Regions from separate parts of the Azospirillum sp. VT-I1 genome, predicted to be linked through region 3. Evidence: predicted binding sites of a transcription regulator. Region 3 holds the regulator's gene; each other region holds the start of a gene.
The links. The regulator PhoB, encoded in region 3, activates phosphate uptake and scavenging genes when phosphate is short. The targets are predictions, from matches to a motif close to TNTCATAAAACTGTCA.
Positions count from the first base shown of each region.

Region 1 (5,782 bases), on a different replicon from region 3:
TGGTGCGCGACATGCAGCCCAACGTCCCGGCGATGCGCGAGGCGGCCGACCGCGGCTTCCTGAACGCCACCGACCTCGCCGACTGGCTGGTGCGGGAACTGGACATGCCCTTCCGCGAGGCGCACCACGTCACCGGCCGCGCCGTGAAGGCGGCGGAGGACCGGCGCGTCGGCCTGACCGACCTGACGCTGGCCGAACTCCAGGCCATCGAGCCGCGCATCACCGAAGCGGTCTATCCGGCGCTGAGCATCGAGGCATCGCTGAACAGCCGCACCAGCTTCGGCGGCCCGGCCCCGGTCCGCGTGCAGGAGGCGGTGAAGGCCGCCCGGGAGCGTTTCCTGTGAACCGCAGCGTTACTTTGACCGTCCTCGCCCTGGCCGGTGTGCTGACGCTCGCCGGATGCGGCAAGAAGCCCAGCGTCGTCGACAGCCCGCGTCCGGAAGGTCAGGTCGATCCCTTCCCGCGCACCTATCCCAACCCCTCGCTGGACCCGAAGCCCGGTAAGCCGGCCGGTTCCGGAGTCCAGTTCCCATGAACGCCGCCCGCACCGGTGCACCTAACGGCTCGCCCATGAGCGTCTTCGCCTACCGCAACGGCGTGCTGCACGCCGAATCCGTGTCGCTGGAGGATGTTGCGCGCGAGGTGGGCACCCCCTTCTACCTCTATTCCACCGCGGCGCTGGAATCGCACTACAACGCCTATGCCGGCGCCTTCGCCGGCCAGGATGCCGGCGTCTGCTATGCGCTGAAGGCGAATTCCAACCTCGCGGTCATCCGCACCCTGTCCCGGCTCGGCGCCGGCGGCGACGTGGTGTCGGTGGGCGAGATGAAGCGCGCGCTGGCCGGCGGCATCCCGGCGGAGCGCATCGTCTTCTCCGGCGTCGGCAAGACCCGCGGGGATCTGCGCGCGGCCCTTGAGGCCGGCATCCACCAGATCAACGTGGAATCGGTGCCGGAGCTTGAGGCGCTGAGCGAGGTAGCGACCAGCCTCGGCGTGGAGGCTCCCATCGCCTTCCGCGTCAACCCGGACGTCGACGCCAAGACCCACGCCAAGATCGCCACCGGCAAGAAAGAGAACAAGTTCGGCATCGACTACGACCACGCGCGCGAGATCTACCGCCGCGCCGCGGCCCTGCCGGGCATCAAGCCGGTCGCCATCGCCGTCCATATCGGCTCGCAGCTGACCGACCTCGCCCCCTTCCGGGCGGCTTACGAGCGAGTGGCGGCGCTGCTGCACCAGCTGCGCGAGGACGGGCACGACATCCAGCGCCTCGACCTCGGCGGCGGGCTCGGCATCACCTACAAGAACGAGGCGCCGCCCGATCTGGCCGACTATGCCGCGATGGTGCGCTCCATCACCGGCAACCTCGGCTGCCGCATCACGCTGGAGCCGGGCCGGTCGCTGGTCGGCAACGCCGGCATCCTGGTCAGCCGCGTCATCTATGTGAAGCAGGGTCTGCACCGCCGCTTCGCCATCGTCGACGCGGCGATGAACGACCTGATCCGCCCGTCGCTCTACGACGCCTATCACGGCATCGTTCCCGTCGCCGAGCCGGCGGCCGGCGTCGCGGCGGAGCCCTACGACGTGGTCGGCCCGGTCTGCGAGAGCGGCGACACCTTCGCCGTGCAGCGCCCGCTGCCGCCGCTGGCCGACGACGACCTCGTCGCCTTCCTGTCGGCTGGCGCCTATGGCGCGGTGATGGCCTCGACCTACAACACCCGGCCGCTGGTGCCGGAGGTTCTGGTCAACGGCGACCGCTTCTCCGTCATCCGCCCCCGCCCGACGGTGGAGGAGATGCTGGCGGCCGAGCGCGTGCCCGACTGGCTGTAAGGGTTGTCACTTGGGAAGAGGCTTCCGCCTCTTCCCAATCATCCCCTCATGTGCGGATCAGCCCGTCCGGCTTTGCCGGCTCGGCCGGCGGGTTGACCGGGCCCGGCGACAGCTGCCAGCCGTCGAGCGCGCGTTTCAGCGCGTCCAGCCCGGCGCCGGCAGAGGATTTGGCCTCGTCGGCGGCGCGGGTGATGGCGGCGCAGAGTTCGGCGCGCCGCTTGGGATCGTCGCGGCTTTCCTCCAGCGCGCGGCCGACATCGTCAGCCGTCCCGCCATTCTTGGCGTCGGGCGGCGCCGTCTTCGGATCGATGCCCAGCAGCGGCAGCAGATACTCCCGCCCCTTCTCCCGCGCCAACGCCACCGCCCGGTCGCCGAACCGCTCCGCCGTCGCCAGACCGGCGTCCCAGGTGGTGAGCGCGGCCGAGACGGTCGGACTGCAGCGGCCGGCGGGATCCTGCGGCGAGGCCGTCTGCGCCTGCAGCGGCGCCGTCGAGAGCAGCAGGGCCGCCAGGGCCGGCACGGCGAGGCGGCGGAGGGGGATGGGCACGTCATGCGGGCAAACCTGCGGTCTTGAAGGGGCCTGCCGGAGATTTGGGGAGGCGCATTGCGCCTTTCCATGGCCCCGCCCGCCTCCACGCCGACAATCCGGGCCGTTCGTCCAGTGCGGAGAAAATGCGCGTTGGCCGCAACCTGTGGCGATTTTGCTACCAAATGACTGTTTCATGACTGTTACATGACACAGCGCCGCTGCACCGCGCGGCGAAGCGTGCTAAGAGCGGCGCCAAATCACTTCAGTCACCGCGAGTCACCGTCCCATGCTGCTGCGCGCTTTCCGTTCGCTGATGCCGAAGGAGGAACGCTTCGTCGAACAGTTCGTCGAGCAGGCCCGCCATATCGTGGCCGCAGCCGCCGCGCTGGAAGCGGTGATGGACGCAGGGCCGGAGGAGCGGGCGCAGAAGATCGCGGCGCTGAAGCGGGTGGAGAAGGACGCCGACCGCATCGCCAAGGATGCCGGGCGCGACCTGCACCGCGCCTTCATCACCCCCTTCGACCGCTCGGACATCCTGTCGCTGATCAACGCGCTGGACGACGCCATCGACCTGATGGACGAGGTGCCGCGCCATGCCGGCCTCTACGGCATCGAGACGTTCGACGAGCCGATGCGCCGCTTCGTCGCCCTGATCCGCCAGCAGGCCGACGTGATGCTGGAACTGATGCCGCTGCTGGGCGCCATCGCCCGCAACGCGGAGCGGATCGACCATCTCTGCGGCCGCATGTCCGACCTGGAGGACGAGGCCGACGACGTGCTGCGCAGCGCCCTGCAGTCGCTGATCGCCGAGAAGCCGGACATGATCGCCTTCCTCGGCCGGCGCGAGCTGTACGAGATGCTGGAGGCGGTGACCGACCGCTGCGACGACGTCGGCGACCTGGTCGCGGGCATCACGCTCGACCAGGTCTGAGGCCGCGGCGATGGAGGCCCTCCAACTCGGTCTGCCGGCGATCATCGTCATCGTCTTCGTGGCGCTCGCCTTCGACTTCATCAACGGCCTGCACGACGCGGCGAACTCCATCGCCACGGTGGTGTCGACCCGCGTGCTGGCGCCGAAGCTCGCCGTCCTGTGGGCGGCCTTCTTCAACTTCATCGCCTTCCTGTTCTTCGGCCTGCATGTCGCCACCACCATCGGCACCGGTCTGGTCGACCCGCTGGTGATGGACCCGGCGGTGATCCTGGCGGCGCTGATCGGCGCCATCGGCTGGAACCTCATCACCTGGTATCTCGGGCTGCCGTCCTCCTCCTCGCACGCGCTGGTCGGCGGCATCGCCGGGGCCGGCATCGCCAAGGCGGGCTTCGGCGCCATCATCGCCAGCGGCTTCACCAAGACGGCGGTCGCCATCGTGCTGTCGCCGGGCATCGGCCTGCTGCTGGCGCTGCTGCTGATGCTGGTCGTGTCCTGGGCGCTGCGCCGGGCCGTCCCCTTCACCGTCGACCGGCAGTTCCGCCATCTCCAGCTGGTCTCGGCCGCACTCTACAGCCTGGGCCACGGCGGCAACGACGCGCAGAAGACGATGGGCATCATCGCCGTCCTGCTGTTCAGCCAGGGCATGCTGGGCGACACCTTCTACGTGCCCTTCTGGGTCATCATCACCTGTCAGGCGGCGATGGGGCTGGGCACCATGATGGGCGGCTGGCGCATCGTCCGCACCATGGGCTCGCGCATCACCGACCTGAGGCCCTACCAGGGCTTCTGCGCCGAGACCGCGGGCGCCATCACCCTGTTCGGCGCGACGTGGCTGGGCATTCCGGTGTCGACCACCCACACCATCACCGGCGCCATCGTCGGCGTCGGCTCCGCCCGCCGCACCTCGGCGGTCCGCTGGAGCTTGGCCGGCCGAATCGTCTGGGCCTGGGTGCTGACGATTCCCGCCTCCGGCATCGTCGCCGCCCTGTCCTACCTGCTGGTTTCCGGCCTGCTGACGCCATAAGGGGGCGGCCGGCCCGCCCGGCCCCATCCGGAAGTCGGGGAAATCGGGGGCGGGAACACGACGCGAACGGATAAACCCTTCGTGCAGCAGCGCGGCCTTGACCCGGAAGGGCCGGAACGGCAGGATCGGTGCGGTGGAGACAGGATACCGGTCATGCCGCATATCGAACGCACCGACCAAGGCGAGCAGTATGTGCTTCCCGGCACCGAACGCCGGACGGCCCCCGGCTTGCCCTATGCGGCGGAAGCCGACGGCCAGCTGACCCTTCACTTCTACGCCCCGCCCGACAAATCCGAACGCCGGTCGCGCCCGACCTCCGCGCGCGCCCTGCCCGCCACCCCGGCGATGCCCGCGATGATGCCTGCCGCGATGCCTCAGGTTCAGGCGTCCGCGTCGGCGGAGACCAAGCCGCAAAGCCTGTTCGGCCGCCGCCTCGCCCATTTCCCGCAGGTCTTCGAACAGCCCTGAGGGGCCGGCGATCAAGGGCTGCTACCTATCCGGCATGTCGAATGACCGCACCGGCGGTCACGCAACCCCGGTCCGGCTGCGCCGGGACGCGAGCGTACGGGCGACCTGACGCAGCAGGACCTCGCGGTCATAGGGCTTGCCGATGTGCCCGTTCATGCCGGCCTCGCGGCACTGGCGCCGTTCCTCTTCGGAGGAGCCGGCGGTCAGCGCCAGGATCGGCAGGTCGCCGTGGGGCGGCGGCATGGCGCGGATGGCGCGGCTGGCCTCCAGCCCGTCCATGCCCGGCATCTGCACGTCCATCAGCACGAGGTCGTAGCCGCCGGCCCGCACCGCCTCCACCGCCGCTGCGCCGTCGGCCACCAGATCGATCCCATAGCCGCTGTCGCGGAACAGGGCGGCCAGCAGTTCGCGGTTGATCGACAGGTCCTCGGCGATCAGCAGGCGCGGCGGCCCGGCCGGGCGGGTGCCGCGGGCGCCGGTACGGAAGACACGGAAGCAGTCTGGGGAGATGCCTGGGAAGCAGTCTGGGCCTGCGCCGGCCCCGCCGTCCCGCGCGTGCCGGCGATGCGGGCCAGCTGCCGGCGCAGTTCCTCGATGGAGAAGGGCTTGGCGATCATCGCCACCTCCGGTCCGAAGGCGGCGGGGTTGCCGACGGCATGGGCGGCGAAGCCGGAGGCCAGCAGCACCGGCAGGCCGGGGCGCATGCGGGCGGCCTGCCGCGCCAGCTCCGTGCCGTCCATGCCCGGCGGCATGACCACGTCGCTCAGCATCAGGTCCAGCGGCTCCGGCCCATCCAGGATCACCAGTGCCTCGTTGGCGTTGGCCGCCGCGATCACCCGGTGGCCCCAGCCGCGCAGCAGCCCGGCCACCATGTCGCGCACGGTCGGATCGTCGTCCACCAGCAGGATCGACAGAGGCTGCACCGCCGGGGCAGGAGACGGGGCCAGGGCCGGGGCAGACGCGGCAGGGATCGCGGCAGGGATCGCGGCGGGTGCCGGCG
Region 1 is NZ_CP168805.1:504,800-510,581, reverse strand. Features, by position in the region: gene argH (argininosuccinate lyase) at 1-344, shown strand, start outside; gene AB8P05_RS28030 (hypothetical protein) at 341-535, shown strand; gene lysA (diaminopimelate decarboxylase) at 571-1,830, shown strand; gene AB8P05_RS28020 (hypothetical protein) at 1,877-2,377, opposite strand; gene AB8P05_RS28015 (DUF47 domain-containing protein) at 2,646-3,290, shown strand; gene AB8P05_RS28010 (inorganic phosphate transporter) at 3,301-4,314, shown strand; gene AB8P05_RS28005 (hypothetical protein) at 4,468-4,782, shown strand; gene AB8P05_RS28000 (response regulator) at 4,840-5,175, opposite strand; gene AB8P05_RS27995 (hybrid sensor histidine kinase/response regulator) at 5,217-5,782, opposite strand, start outside.
Region 1: AB8P05_RS28015 (DUF47 domain-containing protein) is a predicted target of PhoB. The motif match lies at 2,554-2,569, and genes of this name have one in related genera.

Region 2 (5,782 bases), 810 kb from region 3:
GTGTCGGGCCCGTTCGACGTCGCGCGCGTGTTCGCCACCGTCCGCTCCATTCCGCCAACCATCGCCGGCCGCTGCCCGGCTCTCCCTGGCATAACAACCACAGCAACGGTTTGTTAACCATGTCGCGAAAGAGCTTGACGAATTTTATATGGTTACGAAAGAGTTAACGTTGCTGGGCTGGTGACAAGAAAAGGGCGAAGCGCGGGCCTCGCCGCACTCCTTTCTTTAAGTACACGACTCACCCGTGGGTTGCCCCATGCTTGAGCCGGCTGGGCAGCAACTCCCCCGATTGATCGAGCACCGGGTAGGCCGCGGCGACCAGATGGGCGTTGATGCGGCGCAGGTCGCGCAGGATGTCCAGGTGGAGGGCGCTGGTCTCGACGCTCTCGGTGCGGCCGGCGCGCAGGCGGGCGAAATGGGCATCGGTGGCACTGGTCTCCAGGTCGCGGATCACCTCCTTCTCGCGCATCAGCGCGCGGGCGGACCGGATGTCGCCGGACACGAAGACGGCGGCGGCCAGCCGCTGGGTCTCGCTCAACCGCTCCAGCATGCCGGCGATCTCCGCCGCTCCTTCGGTGGAGAAGCGCAGCTTGCGCCGGATCTTCTTCGATGCCGCCTCCATCAGGTTGCGGTCGACGATGTCGCCGACATGTTCGAGGTTGATGGTGAAGGTCAGCACGTCGGACACCCGGCGGGCGTCGCGCTCGTCCAGATCCTCCACGTTGATCTGGGTGAGATAGCGTTTGATCGCGTCATGCAGCCGGTCGAGGACATTGTCCATCCGGCGGATCTCCTGCACCCGCTTGCGGTCGTCGCTCTGGATCACGTCCAGCGCGCCGCGCAGCATGCTGTCCACCGTGTCGGCCATGCGCAGCGCCTCGCGCGAAGCGTTGGCGATGGCGAGGTGGGGGACGCGCAGCGCGCTGCGGTCGAGATAAAGCGGCATCGCCGGGTCGGCGACCGCCACCCGCTCCGGGAACAGCCGGGTCAGCGCCTGCGCGAACCAGGGCAGCGGGCCGATGAACAGAGCGGCCATCGCCAGATTGAAGGCGAGGTGGAAGTTGGCGGCCAGCCGCGTCGCGTCCGGCGACACGGTCTGCAGCCCGGCGGTGATCGGCTCCAGCAGCGGCACGACGATCAGGCATCCGACGACGCGGTTGACCAGATTGCCCACCGGCAGCCGCCGGGCCGCCGGGTTGTGGCCGTCACCGCCCGGCCCCTCGATGATCGGGTTGATCGCGCTGCCCAGATTGGCGCCGGCCACCATGGCGATGGCGGCCTCCGGCCCGATCACCCCGCCGCCGGCCAGCGAGGCGATCAGCAGGATCGCGGCGACGCTGGAATGGGCGGCCCAGGACAGGATGGCGGCCAGCAGAACCGCCACCACCGGATCGGCGGTCAGCATGCCCAGCATCCGCCGCAGCATCGGCGCATTCTCCGCCGGGGCGATGGTCGCCAGCAGCAGGTGCAGGGACAGCAGCATCAGCCCCAGCCCGATGGCGACCCGGCCCAGGTCGCGGCTGCGCGTCCGCCCGCCGCGGCGGAAGGCGAGGAAGCCGCCCAGCAGCAGCACCGGCGCCACATGGGCGACGTCGAAGGCAAGGACCTGGACGATCAGGGTGGAGCCGACATTGGCCCCCAGCATCACCGCCAGCGCCGGCATCAGCGACACCAGCCCGCTGGCGGTGAAGCCGGTCGCCATCAGGCCGGTGGCGGTGCTGCTCTGCAGCAGCATGGTGATGCCCATGCCGGACAGGAAGGCGGTCCAGCGGTTGCGCAGCCCGGCCCCCAGGATGCGGCGCAGGTCGCCGCCCAGCGCGCGGGTCAGCCCGCTCTGCACCATGTGCAGCCCCCACAGGAGCAGCACGACATTCCCGGCCAGTTCCAGCAGCACCCGCGTCGCCTGCATCGCACCCCCTCTGTCGGATCGGGGGTACGGTCTGGCCTCACCCCTGGCTTAAGGGTGGGGAGTGCGGAATGTTACGACAATATGACAGTTGGGTGACAGCGGAGGTGGAGTGGGGGGCGGTTGAGGCCCCCCAGACCCTGGTCCGATCAGACGTTGAAGCGGAAGTGGAAGATGTCGCCGTCCTGGACGACGTATTCCTTGCCTTCCTGGCGCATCTTGCCGGCGTCCTTCGCCCCCTGCTCGCCGCCCAGCGTGGTGTAGCTGGTGAAGTCGATGGTCTCGGCGCGGATGAAGCCGCGTTCGAAGTCGGTGTGGATGACGCCGGCGGCCTCCGGGGCCTTGGCGTTGCGGCGCACGGTCCAGGCGCGCGCCTCCTTCGGGCCGACGGTGAAGAAGGTGATCAGGTCGAGCAGCTTGAAGCCGGCGCGGATCAGCTTGTTCAGGCCGGTTTCCTCCAGCCCCATCGATTCCAGGAACTCGGCCTTCTCGGCCGGATCGGAGAGCTGGGCGACCTCGGACTCGATGGCGGCGGAGATGACGACGACCTCGGCATTCTCGGCCTTGGCCTTCTCGGCGACGCGGGCGGAGAAGCTGTTGCCGGTGGCGGCCGACGCCTCTTCGACGTTGCAGACATAGAGAACCGGCTTGGCGGTCAGCAGCATGAACTGCTTGAACACCGGCCACTCCTCGTCCGACACCTCGACCACGCGGGCCGGCTTGCCGTCCTGGAGCACCTTGAGGGCGCGCTCCATCAGGTCGGCCTTGATCTTGCTGTCCTTGTCGCCGCCCTTGGCCTTCTTCTGCAGGCTGGTGAGCTGGCGTTCCAGGCTTTCCATGTCGGCGAGCATCAGCTCGGTCTCGACCACCTCGGCGTCGCGCAGCGGATCGACATTGCCCTCGACATGGGTGATGTCGTCGTCCTCGAAGCAGCGCAGCACATGGACGATGGCGTCGACCTCGCGGATGTTGGCGAGGAACTGGTTGCCCAGCCCTTCACCCTTCGACGCGCCGCGGATCAGGCCGGCGATGTCCACGAACTCCAGCTGGGTCGGGATGATCTTCTGCGACTTGGCGATCTCCGCCAGCTTCTCCAGCCGCGGGTCGGGCACGCCGACGCGGCCGACGTTCGGCTCCTTGGTGCAGAAGGGGAAATTCGCCGCCTCGGCCGCCTGGGTGGCGGTCAGCGCGTTGAACAGGGTCGACTTGCCGACGTTCGGCAGGCCGACGATGCCGCAATTGAAGCCCATGGGTGGGTGCTCGCCGTCGGAAATGCTGGAATTGACGCGCTTTATCCTACGATGGGGACCAAAGCGCAAACGCGAAGTGGGGGAAGGGGCGGGCAGGCCGCGGCTTATCGCGCCTGCGTCGCCACCGTCACCTTGTTCATGAACAGCTCCGGCTGGCCTTCCACCATCAGGGGAAGGTTGTCGGAGACGGCGTCGAGCAGCGGGTCGATCCAGCCCTGGTCGGCCTTGGCGAAGTCGTGCAGGACATAGCCGCTGACCAGATCCTTGTTGCCGGGGTGGCCGATGCCCAGGCGGATGCGCCAGTATTCCTTGCCGATATGCGCGTCGATGGAGCGCAGGCCGTTGTGCCCGCCATGGCCGCCGCCCTTCTTCACCCGGATCTTGCCGGGGGGCAGGTCCAGCTCGTCATGGATGACGACGACGTTCTCGGGCTTCAGCTTGTAGAACTGCAGGGCCGCCACCACGGACTGGCCGGACAGGTTCATGAAGGTGGCGGGCTCCAGAGCCAGCACCTTGTCGCCGGCGACGGTACCCTCGGCGGTCTGGCCCTGGAAACGCTTCTTCCAGGGCGTGAAGCGGTGGCGCTGGGCGATGGTCTCCACCGCCATGAAACCGATGTTGTGGCGGTTGCGGGCATACTCGTTGCCGGGGTTGCCCAGTCCGACCAGAAGCAGCATGTCCCTCACCCTTTGGAAAGCACTCTCCACAAACGAAGCGGGGGGCCGAAGCCCCCACTGTAACCATCCCTGGCGGATGAACGCTCCGTTTAGGAGGCGCCCTCTTCCGACTTCAGGCCCGACGGAGCAACGATGGTCGCGATGGTGAAATCGCGGTCGGTGATCGTCGAGGTCACACCCTCCGGCAGCTTGACCGAGGAGATGTGGATCGAGTCGCCGACGTCGAAGCCCTCGCACGAGATGGTGATGTGCTCGGGGATGTTGTCGGCCGGGCAGCTCAGCTCCAGCTCGTGACGGACGATGTTCAGCACACCGCCGCGCTTCAGGCCGGCCGACTTGTCCTGGTCGACGAACTCGACCGGAACCTGCACGTTGGTGCGGGTGTCGGCCGAAACGCGCAGGAAGTCGACATGCAGCGGGATGTCGGTCACCGGGTGGAACTGCACGTCGCGCGGCAGGACGCGATGGGCGGTGCCGTCGACGGTGACGTCGAACAGGTGCGTGAAGAAGCCCGGCTGATGCAGGACGCGGGTGAACTCGAACTTCTCGAGCGAAATGGTCAGGGGAGCCTGCTTGCCACCGTAGATGACGGCCGGAATGCGGCCGTCACGGCGGGTCTGGCGGGCGGTCCCCTTGCCGGCCCGTTCGCGCGTCTCAGCGCCGAGCGGAATGATCTTGGTCATGACGATGCTCCAAAACGAAAAGGGCGCCGGCCTCCAGGGGTGCCGACGCGTGCGCGGCGTGCTTACGGCAATCGGGCCGGCGCGTCAAGGGGCGTGGCGGAAATTCACGCCCACCGGCGGCGGATGGAACGTTTGGAACGGCATGAAACAGATTCCACGCCGCTGTTCAGTGTTCACTTCGCCGGTGCCGCCCGATGGCCATGACGGACCGGCCCTTGGCCCGTCCATCCTATCATGGACGGCTTGGCGGCTTAAGCATTGCGGGAAAAAGGGGGCGGCGAAGCCTGCGGTCACACCGCAATGAACCATGCGGGGGTGACGTCGTCCGGTGCGATGCCGGCCAGCGTCAGGCTGCCGGAGCCCCTGACATCGACCACCGCGTCGCCCGATCCGTTGGTGCGGACCCGCCAATGGGGACCGCCGGCAAGGCCGATGCGGTCGCCCTCGGCGAAATCGAAGTCGGTGACCAGATCGCGGCCGCCGCCCCGGCCGGTCACGAACAGGTCGGCGCCCTCGCCGCCGGTCAGCGTGTCCTTTCCCCGGCCGCCGATGAGCAGGTCGTCGCCCGCCCCGCCGGCAAGCAGGTCGTTCCCCGACCAGCCGCACAGCGTGTCGTCGCCGCCGCCGCCGGTCAGGGTGTCGGCCCGCCGCGTGCCCCGGATCTTCCGGCCGGGCTCGGGCTCGGCCCCCAGCGTGGCGACGAAGACGTCGAGGAGGGGGCCGTTGGCGTCGTCCGGCGACAGGTCGGGGGCGGCGCTGCTGAAGGCGACGCGGCTGCCGTCGAAGGAAACCGTCGCCGCATCGCCCCAATTCGCCCCGCTGCCGGTCCGGCCATCCGGCGACAGGCTGACCAGCGCGATCTCACCGGTGGTCAGGTCCTTCATGAACACGTCGGTCAGACCGTTGCTGTCGTTGGGCACGAGGTTGGTGGCATTGCTGACGAACACCACCTTCGTTCCGTCGCCGGAGATGCGCGCGTCGCCCGACCAGCCGTTGGATTGCACGCCCCCGGCCGTCTGGCTGACCAGGGTCAGGGAGCCGGTCGTCAGATCCTTCACGAACACATCGTCGGTATCGTTGGGTTCGTTCGGCACCAGATTGTCGGCGGCGGTGGCGAACACCACCCTGGTTCCGTCGGCCGAAAGGGAGGTGCCGCCGGAAAGCCGGTTCGGTTGGGTCCCGTCGGCCGCCTGGCTGACCAGCGTGATCTGCCCCGTGGCCAGATCCTTGAAAAAGGTATCCATCTCCCCATTCGCGTCGCCGGGC
Region 2 is NZ_CP168800.1:1,040,728-1,046,509, reverse strand. Features, by position in the region: gene AB8P05_RS04995 (EAL domain-containing protein) at 1-38, opposite strand, end outside; gene AB8P05_RS04990 (Na/Pi cotransporter family protein) at 239-1,909, opposite strand; gene ychF (redox-regulated ATPase YchF) at 2,056-3,156, opposite strand; gene pth (aminoacyl-tRNA hydrolase) at 3,261-3,833, opposite strand; gene AB8P05_RS04975 (50S ribosomal protein L25/general stress protein Ctc) at 3,923-4,516, opposite strand; gene AB8P05_RS04970 (TolB family protein) at 4,807-5,782, opposite strand, start outside.
Region 2: AB8P05_RS04990 (Na/Pi cotransporter family protein) is a predicted target of PhoB. The motif match lies at 1,992-2,007, and genes of this name have one in related genera.

Region 3 (5,782 bases):
CGCGGCCGATGCGCTGCTGGCCTCCGGCGCGCTGGCGCAGGGCTTCAACACCACGCTGTTCACCGCCGGCGACAGCCGGGAGCCGGAACAGGCGGGCATCGGCGGCGCCATCGTCGGCTCGCTGCTGACGTTGCTGGTGACCATGGCGCTGTCGGTGCCGGTCGGCATCTCCGCCGCGGTCTATCTGGAGGAATTCGCGCCGAAGAACCGCTGGACCGACCTGATCGAGGTGAACATCAACAACCTCGCCGCGGTGCCGTCGATCATCTTCGGCCTGCTGGGTCTGGCCGTGTTCCTCGGCTTCTTCGGCATGCCGCGCTCGGCCCCGCTGGTCGGCGGGCTGGTGATGGCGCTGATGACGCTGCCGGTCATCATCATCTCCTCCCGCGTCGCGCTGAAGGCGGTGCCGCCCTCGATCCGCGAGGCGGCGCTGGGCATCGGCGCCTCGCCGCTGCAGACGGTCCTGCACCATGTGCTGCCGCTGGCGATGCCCGGCATCCTGACCGGCACCATCATCGGCATGGCCCGCGCGCTGGGCGAGACGGCGCCGCTGCTGATGATCGGCATGGTCGCCTTCATCGTCGACGTTCCCCACGGGCTGACCGACAGCGCCACGGTGCTTCCGGTGCAGATCTACATGTGGGCCGACAGCCCGGAGCGTGCCTTCACCGAGCGCACCTCAGCGGCGATCCTGATCCTGCTCGGCGTCCTGATCCTGCTGAACGGGACGGCCGTGATCCTGCGCAAGATTTTCGAGAGACGGTGGTGAGCGCCATGAGCATCCAGAGCGGCATCCCCGGCGGCATCCCGGGCCAGCTGAAGCTGCGGCCCCGAGCCGATGGACGCGCTGAGCCGCGCTCCGCAGCGGACTTCCCGGCCAAGATGACTGCCCGCGGGGTGAAGGTGTACTACGGCGCCAAGCAGGCGTTGAAGGGCATCGACCTGGACATCCACGAGAACCGGGTGCTGGCGCTGATCGGCCCGTCCGGCTGCGGCAAGTCGACCTTCCTGCGCTGCCTGAACCGGATGAACGACACCGTCGAGGGCTGCCGGGTCGAGGGGCGGATCGCGCTGGACGGCGAGGACGTCTACGGCAAGGCGGTGGACGCGGTGCAGCTGCGCGCCCGCGTCGGCATGGTTTTCCAGAAGCCGAACCCCTTCCCGAAGTCGATCTACGACAACATCGCCTATGGTCCGCGCATCCACGGCCTGGCTTCCGGCCGCGACGAGCTGGACGAGGTGGTGCAGACGTCCCTCAAGCGCGCCGGCCTGTGGGGCGAGGTGAAGGACCGCCTGCGCGAGCCCGGCACCAGCCTGTCCGGCGGCCAGCAGCAGCGGCTGTGCATCGCCCGCGCCATCGCCGTCAGCCCCGAGGTGATCCTGATGGACGAGCCCTGCTCAGCGCTCGACCCCATCGCGACCGCCCATATCGAGGAGCTGATCGACGAGCTGCGGGCCAACTACACCATCGTCATCGTCACCCACAACATGCAGCAGGCCGCCCGCGTGTCGCAGCGCACCGCCTTCTTCCATCTGGGCGAGATGGTGGAGTGCGACGACACCGAGGAAATCTTCACCAACCCGCGCGACGAGCGCACCCAGGGCTACATCACCGGCCGCTACGGCTGAACCCTTCCGCCGACCTATGCGCCCCCTTCCCTCCTTTGTTGAAAAGGCTGTCCCATGCCGGTTAACGTCGAGACGCGCGCTGTGAACGGAGCCTCCATGAACGCGGCCCTGAAGCCGCTCGTCCTGATCGTCGAGGACGAGGCCGACATCCTGACGCTGTTGAAGTACAACCTGGAAAAGGAAGGCTTCCGCGTCGCCACCGCCAGCGATGGCGAGGAGGCCCTGCTTGCCGCCGGCGAACAGACGCCGCACATCGTGCTGCTCGACTGGATGCTGCCGCTGATGAGCGGGCTGGAGGTCTGCCGCCAGCTGCGCCGCAATGCCAAGACCCGCGACATCCCGATCATCATGCTGACCGCCCGCGGCGAGGAAGGCGACCGGGTGCGCGGCCTGAATTCCGGCGCCGACGACTACATCACCAAGCCCTTCTCCCCGACCGAACTGGTGGCGCGCATGCGCGCGGTGCTGCGCCGCGCCTCCCCCGGCATGACCGACGAGGTGCTGACCTTCGCCGACGTGACGATGGATCTGGCCGCCCACCGCGTACGCCGCAACGGCCGGGACGTACATCTCGGCCCGACCGAATTCCGCCTGCTGCGCCATTTCATGCAGCATCCCGGCCGCGTCTTCTCGCGCGAACAGCTGCTCGATCTGGTATGGGGCCACGACGTGTACGTCGAGCCGCGTACGGTGGACGTACACATCCGCCGCCTGCGCAAGGCGATGAACGAAGAGGACGAGCTGGACCTGATCCGCACCGTACGCTCGGCGGGGTACGCGCTGGATACGAAGTCGGTGTGAGGGTTCCTGCCGCGTATGCCCCTCCCCATCCCTCCCCGCTTCGCGGGAGAGGGGGTAGAACGCTTGTCCAGCTGAGTGTATGCGAGGGAGCAGCGGAGTTCCCTCTCCCGCTGACAAACGGGGGAGGGCTAGGGAGGGGGCAACACGCCATGATCCTGCTCTTCACCGACTTCGGCCTCTCCGGCCCCTACACCGGCCAGATGAAGGCGGTGCTGGCGCAACAGGCGCCAACCGTCCCGGTCATCGACCTGTTTGCCGACGCCCCCGCCTTCGACCCGCAGCTGTCGGCCTATCTCCTGGCCGCCTACGCCCCGGCCTTCCCCGCCGGCAGCGTCTTTCTCTGTGTCGTCGATCCCGGCGTTGGGACCGACCGCCTGCCGGTGATGGTCGAGGCGGACGGGCGCTGGTTCGTCGGTCCCGACAACGGCCTCTTCGCCCTGCTCGCCCGCCGCGCAACGTCGCTAAACGCCTGGACCATCGACTGGATTCCGGACCGGCTGTCCGCCAGCTTCCATGGCCGCGACCTGTTCGCCCCCGTCGCCGCCGATCTGGCGGCCGGCCGGCCGGTGCAGCGCAGCCCCTCCCCCTCGCCGCCATCGACCGCCCAGACTGGCCGGACGAGCTGGCCCGCATCGTCTATGTCGATGTCTACGGCAACGCCATGACCGGGATGCGGGCATCCGCCCTGCCCGCGGACGGCGTGCTGACCGCCGCCGGCACCCGCATCGCCCGTGCCCATACCTTCGGCGCCGTCGGGCCCGGAGAGGCGCTGTGGTACGAGAACTCCAACGGGCTGGCGGAGATCGCCGTCAACCGCGGCCGGGCCGACGAGGCGCTGGGTCTCAAGGTCGGCGATGCGGTGACGGTCGGGTCCTGAAAGAAAACCGCCCGGAAGCGGGTGCTTCCGGGCGGTTGCTGCATCGATCAGGTGCTTGTCCGATCAGGCAACTCGGATCAGGTGTCTGGGGATCAGTCGTTGTTGCGCTGGCCCAGGAACTGCAGCAGGAACTGGAACAGGTTGATGAAGTCCAGGTACAGCGTCAGGGCGCCCATCAGGGCGAGCTTGCCGGTGCTCTCGTGATCGTAGCCCTCGGCGTAGCTTTCCTTGATCGCCTGGGTGTCGTAGGCAGTCAGGCCGGTGAAGATCAGCACGCCGATGGCGGAGATCGCGAAGTGCAGGGCCGGCGACTGGAAGAAGATGTTCGCCAGGCCGGCGATGACCAGGCCGATGACGCCCATCATCAGGAACGAGCCCATCTTCGACAGGTCGGCCTTCGTGGTGTAGCCGTACAGGCTCATCGCCAGGAAGGTCGCGGCGGTGACGAAGAAGGTCAGCGCGATCGACGCCCCGGTGAAGACCAGGAAGATCGCCGACATCGACAGGCCCATGGCGCCGCAATAGGCCCAGAAGATCATCTGTGCCGATGCGAAGGACAGGCGCTGGATACCGAACGACAGCACCATCACGAACGCCAGCGGGGCCAGCATCACCACCCACTTCAGCGGCGTGCCGAAGATGGCCGCCATCATGGCCGGGCTGGACGACACGAGCGCGGCGACCAGACCCGTCAGAATCAGGCCGGCGCCCATGTAGTTGTACACGCGCAGCATGTGCTGCCGCAGGCCTTCGTCGAAGTATCCCCGATCTGTCGCGCGGCCTGCGGTCGCGAAGCGGTTATAGGTCGGGTCTGCCATGTTGGTTTCCTCGGTGGAATAGGGTGATCCCGTCGGGATGACATATTGGCGAGTCCGCAATTCGGTTCAATAGGAATCGGCAGCGGTTCTCCAAGATGAAAAAGCTTTCACGTTTCGTTTTTGCTATGGCTTTCCGCTCCGGGAATCACTCGTTGCGAAGCAATGGCGCGGACGGCTGGCCCAAAGCCCGCCAAGTACCATAGAACCCGAAGGCGAGCGTGATCGCCGTGCTGAGCAATGCCGTGGTGACCACCGCCGATGGCAGGAAGCTCCACTCCCACCGCATCAGGAAGCGCAGCACCGCCCAGGCGGTCAGCGTGCCGATGCCGCCGGCGATGACCGCGGTCAGCAGGCCCAGCAACCCGTACTCCAGCAGGAAGGCGCGCAGCACGTCGCCGCGCGTCGCCCCCAGCACCTTCAGCACCACCGCGTCATAGACCCGGCGGCGATGTCCGGCGGCCACCGCCCCGGCCAGCACCAGCGTGCCGGCGGCGAGCGTGATGCCGGCGACGATGCGCACCGCCGTGCCGATATGGCCCAGCATCTCCGACACCGTGTCCAGTGCGTCCTTCACCCGCACCATGGTGATGTTGGGGAAGCGCTGTAGCACTCCGCGCTGCACCTGGGTCTCGGCGTCCGGCGTGGCGCGGACGGTGGCGACCCAGGTCTGCGGCGCCCCTTCCAGCGTGCCGGGGGCGAAGACCATGGTGAAGTTGATCGCCATGCTGCTGAAATCGGCAGCGCGGACGTTGGCGACCGTCGCCTCGATGCTGCGGCCCAGGATGTTGATCGACAGCGTGGCGCCGGGACCGATGCCGAAGGCCTCGGCGACGCTCTGGTGGATGGAGATCAGCGGCGGACCGGCATAGTCGGTCGGCCACCACTCGCCGGCGGTGACGGTGGAATGCCTCGGCAGCGTCGCCGAATAGGTGATGCCGCGGTCGCCGGCCAGGATCCAGGCCTGCTCCGGGTTGACCAGCGCCTTTTCGGCGTCCTGCCCGTTCACCCGCTCGATCCGGCCGCGCAGGCTCGGCACCGCCTCGAAGGCGCTGGTGCCGGGGATGGCGGTGACGAGATCGCGCAGGGGGTCGAACTGGTCGCGCTGGATGTCGACGAAGAAGAAGCTGGGGGCGTCCTGCGGGATCGTCTCCGAAACCCGGCGGGAGAAGTTGCCCTGGATCAGCGCGATGGCGACCAGCACCGTCAGGCCGAGACCCAGCGACAGAACCACCGCCGCCGTCGGGTTGCCCGGCCGGTGCAGGTTGGCGAGCGCCAGCCGCAGCCCCGGCCGCCTGACCCGGCCGACGCGGGCCGCAGCCCAGGTGACCAGCGCCGCCGCGGCGCGGAAGGCGATGAAGGTGGCGATGGAGCCGCCGACGAACCACAGGGCGAAGACCTTGTTGTGCGCGGTCAGCACCGCCAGCCCGGCCAGCGCCACCGCCGACGCGATCATCGCGACGGTGTAGGGCGTGCGCGGCCGGCCGGCGGCCGGGGCGATCACGTCGCGGAACAGCGCGCCCGCCGGCACCTCCCGGGCCCGGCCGAGCGGCCAGAGCGAGAAGGTCAGCGCCGTCAGCACGCCATAGAGGGCGGCAAGCGCCAGAGCGCCGGGATAGACGCCAATATGGGCCGACACCGGCAGCACGCCGTCGAGCAG
Region 3 is NZ_CP168800.1:1,847,090-1,852,871, reverse strand. Features, by position in the region: gene pstA (phosphate ABC transporter permease PstA) at 1-769, shown strand, start outside; gene pstB (phosphate ABC transporter ATP-binding protein PstB) at 883-1,629, shown strand; gene phoB (phosphate regulon transcriptional regulator PhoB) at 1,726-2,430, shown strand; partial or broken gene AB8P05_RS08945 (SAM hydrolase/SAM-dependent halogenase family protein) at 2,580-3,307, shown strand; gene AB8P05_RS08940 (Bax inhibitor-1/YccA family protein) at 3,400-4,125, opposite strand; gene AB8P05_RS08935 (ABC transporter permease) at 4,271-5,782, opposite strand, start outside.

Region 4 (5,782 bases), 1.4 Mb from region 3:
CGAAGCCCGGCCTCCGCCTTGCTTTCGGTGCCGATGCGCATGGGGATGGCAGCCTGCAGGGTCAGCGCCAGATCGAACAGGCTGGCTACCTTCCCCGCCTTCAGCTCCAGTTCCACCTCGCTGATCGGCAGCGAATTGCCGCCGGCATAGACCCGCCCGTCATCCACCGCCATCTCCACCGCCGTCAGCGGATCGGGGCGCAGCAGCAGGGTGGTGCGGCGGAAATCGGTGATGAACAGGCAGTCCAGATCGTCGAGCGCCGCAGCCGGCACCAGCCCGGCGACTCCGGGATCGGTCAGCACGCCGCGGTCCACCGCCTCGCCCGCGACGGTCCAGTCCCACTCCCGCCGCACCGCCACCGCGGCGGAATCGCCGGGGCTGGCGCTGTTGACGGTCTTCAGGGTCTGGACGAAGCGGTCGCCCTCCTGCCGCACGCGCAACGCCACGCCGTTGGCCGCCAGCTTCAGGTTCGGCGTGTCGAAATAGGCGGTGCGTACGCGCCGCGTCTCCGCCGGCCCGTCGGCCAGCGCCAGCAGCGCCGGCAGCGAGGCGACCCGCGCCAGATCCGCCGATGCGGCATGGAGCTTAAGCTCCACCTCGCGGAAGGCGGGGGTGGAGGGCTGCGCATCGGGGACGGCGGACGGGCTGGCGGGCGGAATGGCGGGTGGCAAGGGTCGGCATCCTCCCGAATCCGGCCGAGGCGGCCTGGAATTGAACAGGTGGTTCCGTGGATACTCCAACCGCCGCCGCAGGTTAAGAGAGTTTACGCGGCTGCACAAAATCCGCCAGCCGGCCGGCGCCAAGCTCCAGGTCGGCCCACTGCAGCGTCTCGAAGACCAGCACGGCGCAGGCGCCGGTCGGGAATTTGTCGGCAAGATCATGGCGCAGGCCATGGTCGCCGCTGCCGGTCAGCGCGTTGGCAAGCTCGTGCAGATCCGGATTGTGGGCCACCAGCATCAGGCCGGTCGCCGAATCCGGTACGTCGCGCAGCCGCTCCAGCAGCGTGCGGGCGCCGCACAGATACAGGCCGCGCTCATGCTCCACCGGCGGGTAGGGGGCCCCATCGCCGCCATCACCCGCTTGCGCGTTTCCACCGCCCGCACGGCGGTGGAGCACAGCACGAGGTCGATGTGCGCATGGTGCTTGGCGAGATAGCCGCCGACCAGCGTCGCCGCCTTCTCTCCGCGGGCGTTCAGGGGACGGTCATGGTCGCCCAGCGACGGATCGTCCCAGGAGGATTTGGCGTGGCGCAGCAGGAACAGCGTCTTCATGGCGGGATTCGGTCGGTTTGGGCCGGCCCCGGGGCGGGCGAGGGGGAATGGACGGGGTGGGAGATGACCAAATGGGAGTCCTGAAACCGTAACGCATATGGGATACTCTGTCTGCCCACCATATAACGGTTGCCCGAGGCGCCGCATTGCGGGCCGGGGCATACGGGGTCCCAAGATTTCAGAGGTTGACGTGACGCATCTCCAGGAACTCGAGTCGGTTGGCATCGAGCCCAACGCTCCGGAACGCTTCATCAATCGGGAGCTGTCGTGGCTGGCCTTCAACCAGCGCGTCCTGGACGAGGCCGCCAATCCGAACCACCCGCTGCTGGAGCGGCTGCGCTTCCTGTCGATCTCCGCCAGCAACCTGGACGAATTCTACATGGTCCGCGTCGCCGGCCTGAAAGGGCAGGTGGCCGCCGGCGTGAAGGCGCCCAGCCCGGAGAATCTCACGCCCGCCCAGCAGCTGACCGCCGTCAAGCAGCGCATCGCCGCGCTGATGGACAGCCAGCAGACCATGTGGCGCTCGCTGAAGGAAGAGCTGCGCGAGGCCGGCATCTCCGTCGTCGATCCGGCCGATCTCAGCGAGGGCGAACTGGACTGGCTGGAGGCCAAGTTCCTCGACGACATCTTCCCGATCCTGACGCCCATTGCGGTCGACCCGGCCCATCCCTTCCCGTTCCTGCCCAACCTGGGATTCTCGCTGGCGCTGCAGCTGCACGATCCGGTGAAGGGCCGGCACATCGACGCGCTGGTGCCGCTGCCCTCGCAGCTGGAGCGTTTCCTGCGCCTGCCCGGCTCGGACATCCGCTTCATCCAGCTGGAAAAGGTGGTGATGCAGTTCATCGACCGCCTGTTCCCTCCGTTCCAGGTCAAGGCGCACGGCGTCTTCCGCGTCCTGCGCGACAGCGAGATCGAGATCGAGGAAGAGGCGGAGGATCTGGTCCGCACCTTCGAAAGCGCGCTGAAGCGCCGCCGCCGCGGCAGCGTCATCCGGCTGGCCACCGACAGCGGCATGGCCGCCGACCTGCGCGAATTCCTGCGCCATGAGCTGAACGTCGCGTCGGACGACGTCTTCATCCTGGACGGGCTGATCGGCCTGACCGACACCAAGCTGCTGATCGTGGACGAGCGGCCGGATCTGGTCTTCCGCCCCTTCAACGCCCGCTTCCCCGAGCGGATCCGCGATTTCGGCGGCGACTGCTTCGCGGCGATCCGCCACAAGGACATCGTCGTCCACCACCCCTACGAATCCTTCGACGTGGTGGTGCAGTTCATCCGGCAGGCGGCGCGCGACCCGCAGGTGGTGGCGATCAAGCAGACGCTGTACCGCACCAGCAAGGACAGCCCCATCGTCGCCGCCCTGATCGAGGCGGCGGAGGCCGGCAAGTCGGTGACCGCTCTGGTGGAGCTGAAGGCCCGCTTCGACGAGGAGGCCAACATCCGCTGGGCGCGCGACCTGGAACGCGCCGGCGCGCAGGTGGTCTACGGCTTCGTCGATCTGAAGACGCACGCGAAGGTGTCGCTGGTGGTGCGGCGCGAGAAGAAGGCGCTGCGCAGCTACGTCCATTTCGGGACCGGCAACTACCACCCGATCACGGCGAAGGTCTACACCGACCTGTCCTTCTTCACCTGCGACCCGGCGCTGTGCCACGACGCCGCCGTCATGTTCAACTTCATGACCGGCTACGCCACGCCCAAGGTGCTGGAGAAGATCGCCATCGCGCCGATCACCCTGCGCCAGCGCCTGTCCGACCTGATCGAGGCGGAGATCGCCCATGCCGCCGCCGGCCGTCCGGCCGCGATCTGGGTGAAGCTGAACTCCCTGGTCGATCCGGTCATCATCGACAAGCTGTACAAGGCGTCCCAGGCCGGGGTGCAGATCGACATGATCATCCGCGGCATCTGCTGCCTGCGGCCGGGGGTGAAGGGGCTGTCGGAGAATATCCGGGTGCGCAGCATCGTCGGCCGCTTCCTGGAGCATGGCCGCGTCATCTGCTTCGGCAACGGCCACGGCCTGCCCAGCAACCAGGCCAAGATCTTCATCTCCTCGGCAGACTGGATGACCCGCAACCTCGACCGCCGAATCGAGACCCTCGTCCCCATCGAGAACCCGACGGTGCATGAGCAGGTGCTGGACCAGATCATGGTCGCCAACATGAAGGACGACGCAAGCACCTGGAAGCTCGGCCCCGATGGCGTGTACCATCGTGTCAAGGCTGGCCCTGATGCATTCAGCGCCCATAATTACTTCATGACCAACCCCAGCCTGTCAGGCCGGGGCAGCGCGCTCAGCAGCAAGCGCACGCCGCCGCGGCTCATGCTGCACGCGGTGTCCTGAGGACGGGTGACGGGAGTCTGAGTATGAGCAAGGACAATCGCGCGTCCGCCGTTCCGGGCGACGTTTCCGCCATCTGGAATCCGTCGGCCGGGGGTATGGCGGAGCGCGTCGGCGTGATCGACATCGGGTCCAACTCGATCCGTCTCGTCGTCTATGACGGGCTGACCCGCTCACCGCTCGCCCTGTTCAACGAGAAGGTGCTGTGCGGCCTCGGCCGCGGAGTGGAGAAGTCGGGCCTGCTGAACCCCGACGGCGTGGCCCAGGGTCTTGCCGCGCTGGAACGCTTCGCCACGCTGGCCCAGGGCATGCGGGTGGGCCGGCTGGACGTGATCGCCACCGCCGCCGTGCGCGACGCCCGCGACGGCGCCGCCTTCGTCGATGCCATCCGCCGCCGCGCCGGCCTGACCGTCCGCGTCATCTGCGGGGAGGAGGAGGCGCGGCTGTCCGCCATGGGCGTGCTGTCCGGCACGCCGGGCGCCGACGGCCTCGTCGGCGATCTCGGCGGCGGCAGCCTGGAACTGGTGACGCTCGACCGCGGCGTGATCGGCAAGCAGGTGACGCTGCCGCTCGGGCCCTTGCGGCTGATGGAGGTCGGCGCGACCAAGGGCGGTCCGGCCAAGCTGATCGACCAGCATCTGGAATCGCTGCCCTGGCTGCCGGCGATGAAGGGGCGGCCCTTCTACCCGGTCGGCGGAAGCTGGCGCGCCATCGCCAAGCTGCATATGGAGCAGTCCGGCCATCCGCTGCACATCATCCACCACTACACCATCCCGTCCGCCGACGCGCGGGACTTCACGGCGCTGATCGGCCGGCAGAGCCGTTCGTCGCTGGAGAAGATGGCGGGATCGCGCCGCCGGCTCGACACGCTGCCCTTCGCCGGGCTGGTGCTGGAACGGCTGCTGCGCATCGCCCAGCCGTCGAAGCTGGTGTTCTCCGCCTACGGCCTGCGCGAAGGCCACCTCTATTCGCTGCTGTCGCCGGAAGGCCAGCGGGAGGATCCGCTGATGGCCTCCGCCGCCGACTGGGCGCGGCGCTTCGTGCGGATGGGCGACCCGGCGCTGCTGATGTCCTGGACCGCCGGGCTGTTCGCCGGCGAGGACGACAACGCCATCCGCCTGCGCCATGCCGCCTGCCTGCTGAGCGATGTCGGCTGGGCCGACCATCCCGATTACCGGGCCGAGCACGCCTTCCTGCGCGTGCTGCGCTACCCGTTCCCGGCGCTCGACCATGACGAGCGCGCCTTCCTGGCGCTCGCCGCCCATGCCCGCTATTCGGGCACCATCGACGTGCCGCTGACCACGCCGGTGCGGACCCTGGTGACGGAAGGGCAGGGGATGAAGGCGCTCGTGCTGGGACTGGCGCTCCGCCTTGCCCACACGTTGTCGGGCGGCGCCACGGCGCTGCTGGAGCGGACCAGCCTGAAGGTGGGCGACGGGCGCATCGTGCTGACCCTGCCCGACGACGGCAGCGTACCGGCCGGCGAAGCGGTGCAGCGCCGCATCGACGCGCTCGCCAAGGCGATGAACCTGAAGGGCGACGTGGTCCAACCGCTGCGGCCACAGGCGGCGGAGTAGGGCGGAGCAACAGGACCGACCGCCGAAGACTGGCGGTCGGCCCGAGCCCGTCAGGTCCTGGTGGCCCGTCAGGTCCTGGTGATGGAAACCCCGCCATCCACCAGCAGTGCCGTCCCGGTGGTGAAGCTGGAGGCGTCCGACGCCAGATAAAGCGCGGACTGAGCGATCTCCCGCGGCGTGGCGAGGCGTTTCAGCGCATGAAGCCCCTGGACGAAGGCCAGGGCCTCCGGCGTGTTCGACACCGCCCGGCCCATGGGCGTGTCGGTGCCGCCCGGCAGCAGCGCGTTGGCGCGGATCCCCTGGGGGCCGTATTCGGCGGCGATGACCCGCATCAAGCCGATCAGCCCGGCCTTGCCGGCCGCATAGGCGGCCATTCCCGGAAAGCCGACCGTATGGCCGACGAAGGTGGAAGTGAAGATCAGCGATCCGCCGCCGCGGGCGAGCATCGCCGGAATCTGGTGCTTGGCGGCATGAAAGGCGCTGGTCAGGTTGGTGTCGATCACCTCATGCCACGCCTCTGCGGTCATGTCCGGAATCGAGGTCTGGGCGCCGGTCATGCCGGCATTGTTGAAGGCGATATCCAGCCCGCCGAACCGCTG
Region 4 is NZ_CP168800.1:413,529-419,310, reverse strand. Features, by position in the region: gene AB8P05_RS02005 (CYTH and CHAD domain-containing protein) at 1-671, opposite strand, end outside; gene AB8P05_RS02000 (hypothetical protein) at 754-957, opposite strand; gene AB8P05_RS01995 (SixA phosphatase family protein) at 957-1,271, opposite strand; gene AB8P05_RS01990 (RNA degradosome polyphosphate kinase) at 1,462-3,609, shown strand; gene AB8P05_RS01985 (Ppx/GppA family phosphatase) at 3,633-5,183, shown strand; gene AB8P05_RS01980 (SDR family oxidoreductase) at 5,252-5,782, opposite strand, start outside.
Region 4: AB8P05_RS01990 (RNA degradosome polyphosphate kinase) is a predicted target of PhoB. The motif match lies at 1,348-1,363, and genes of this name have one in related genera.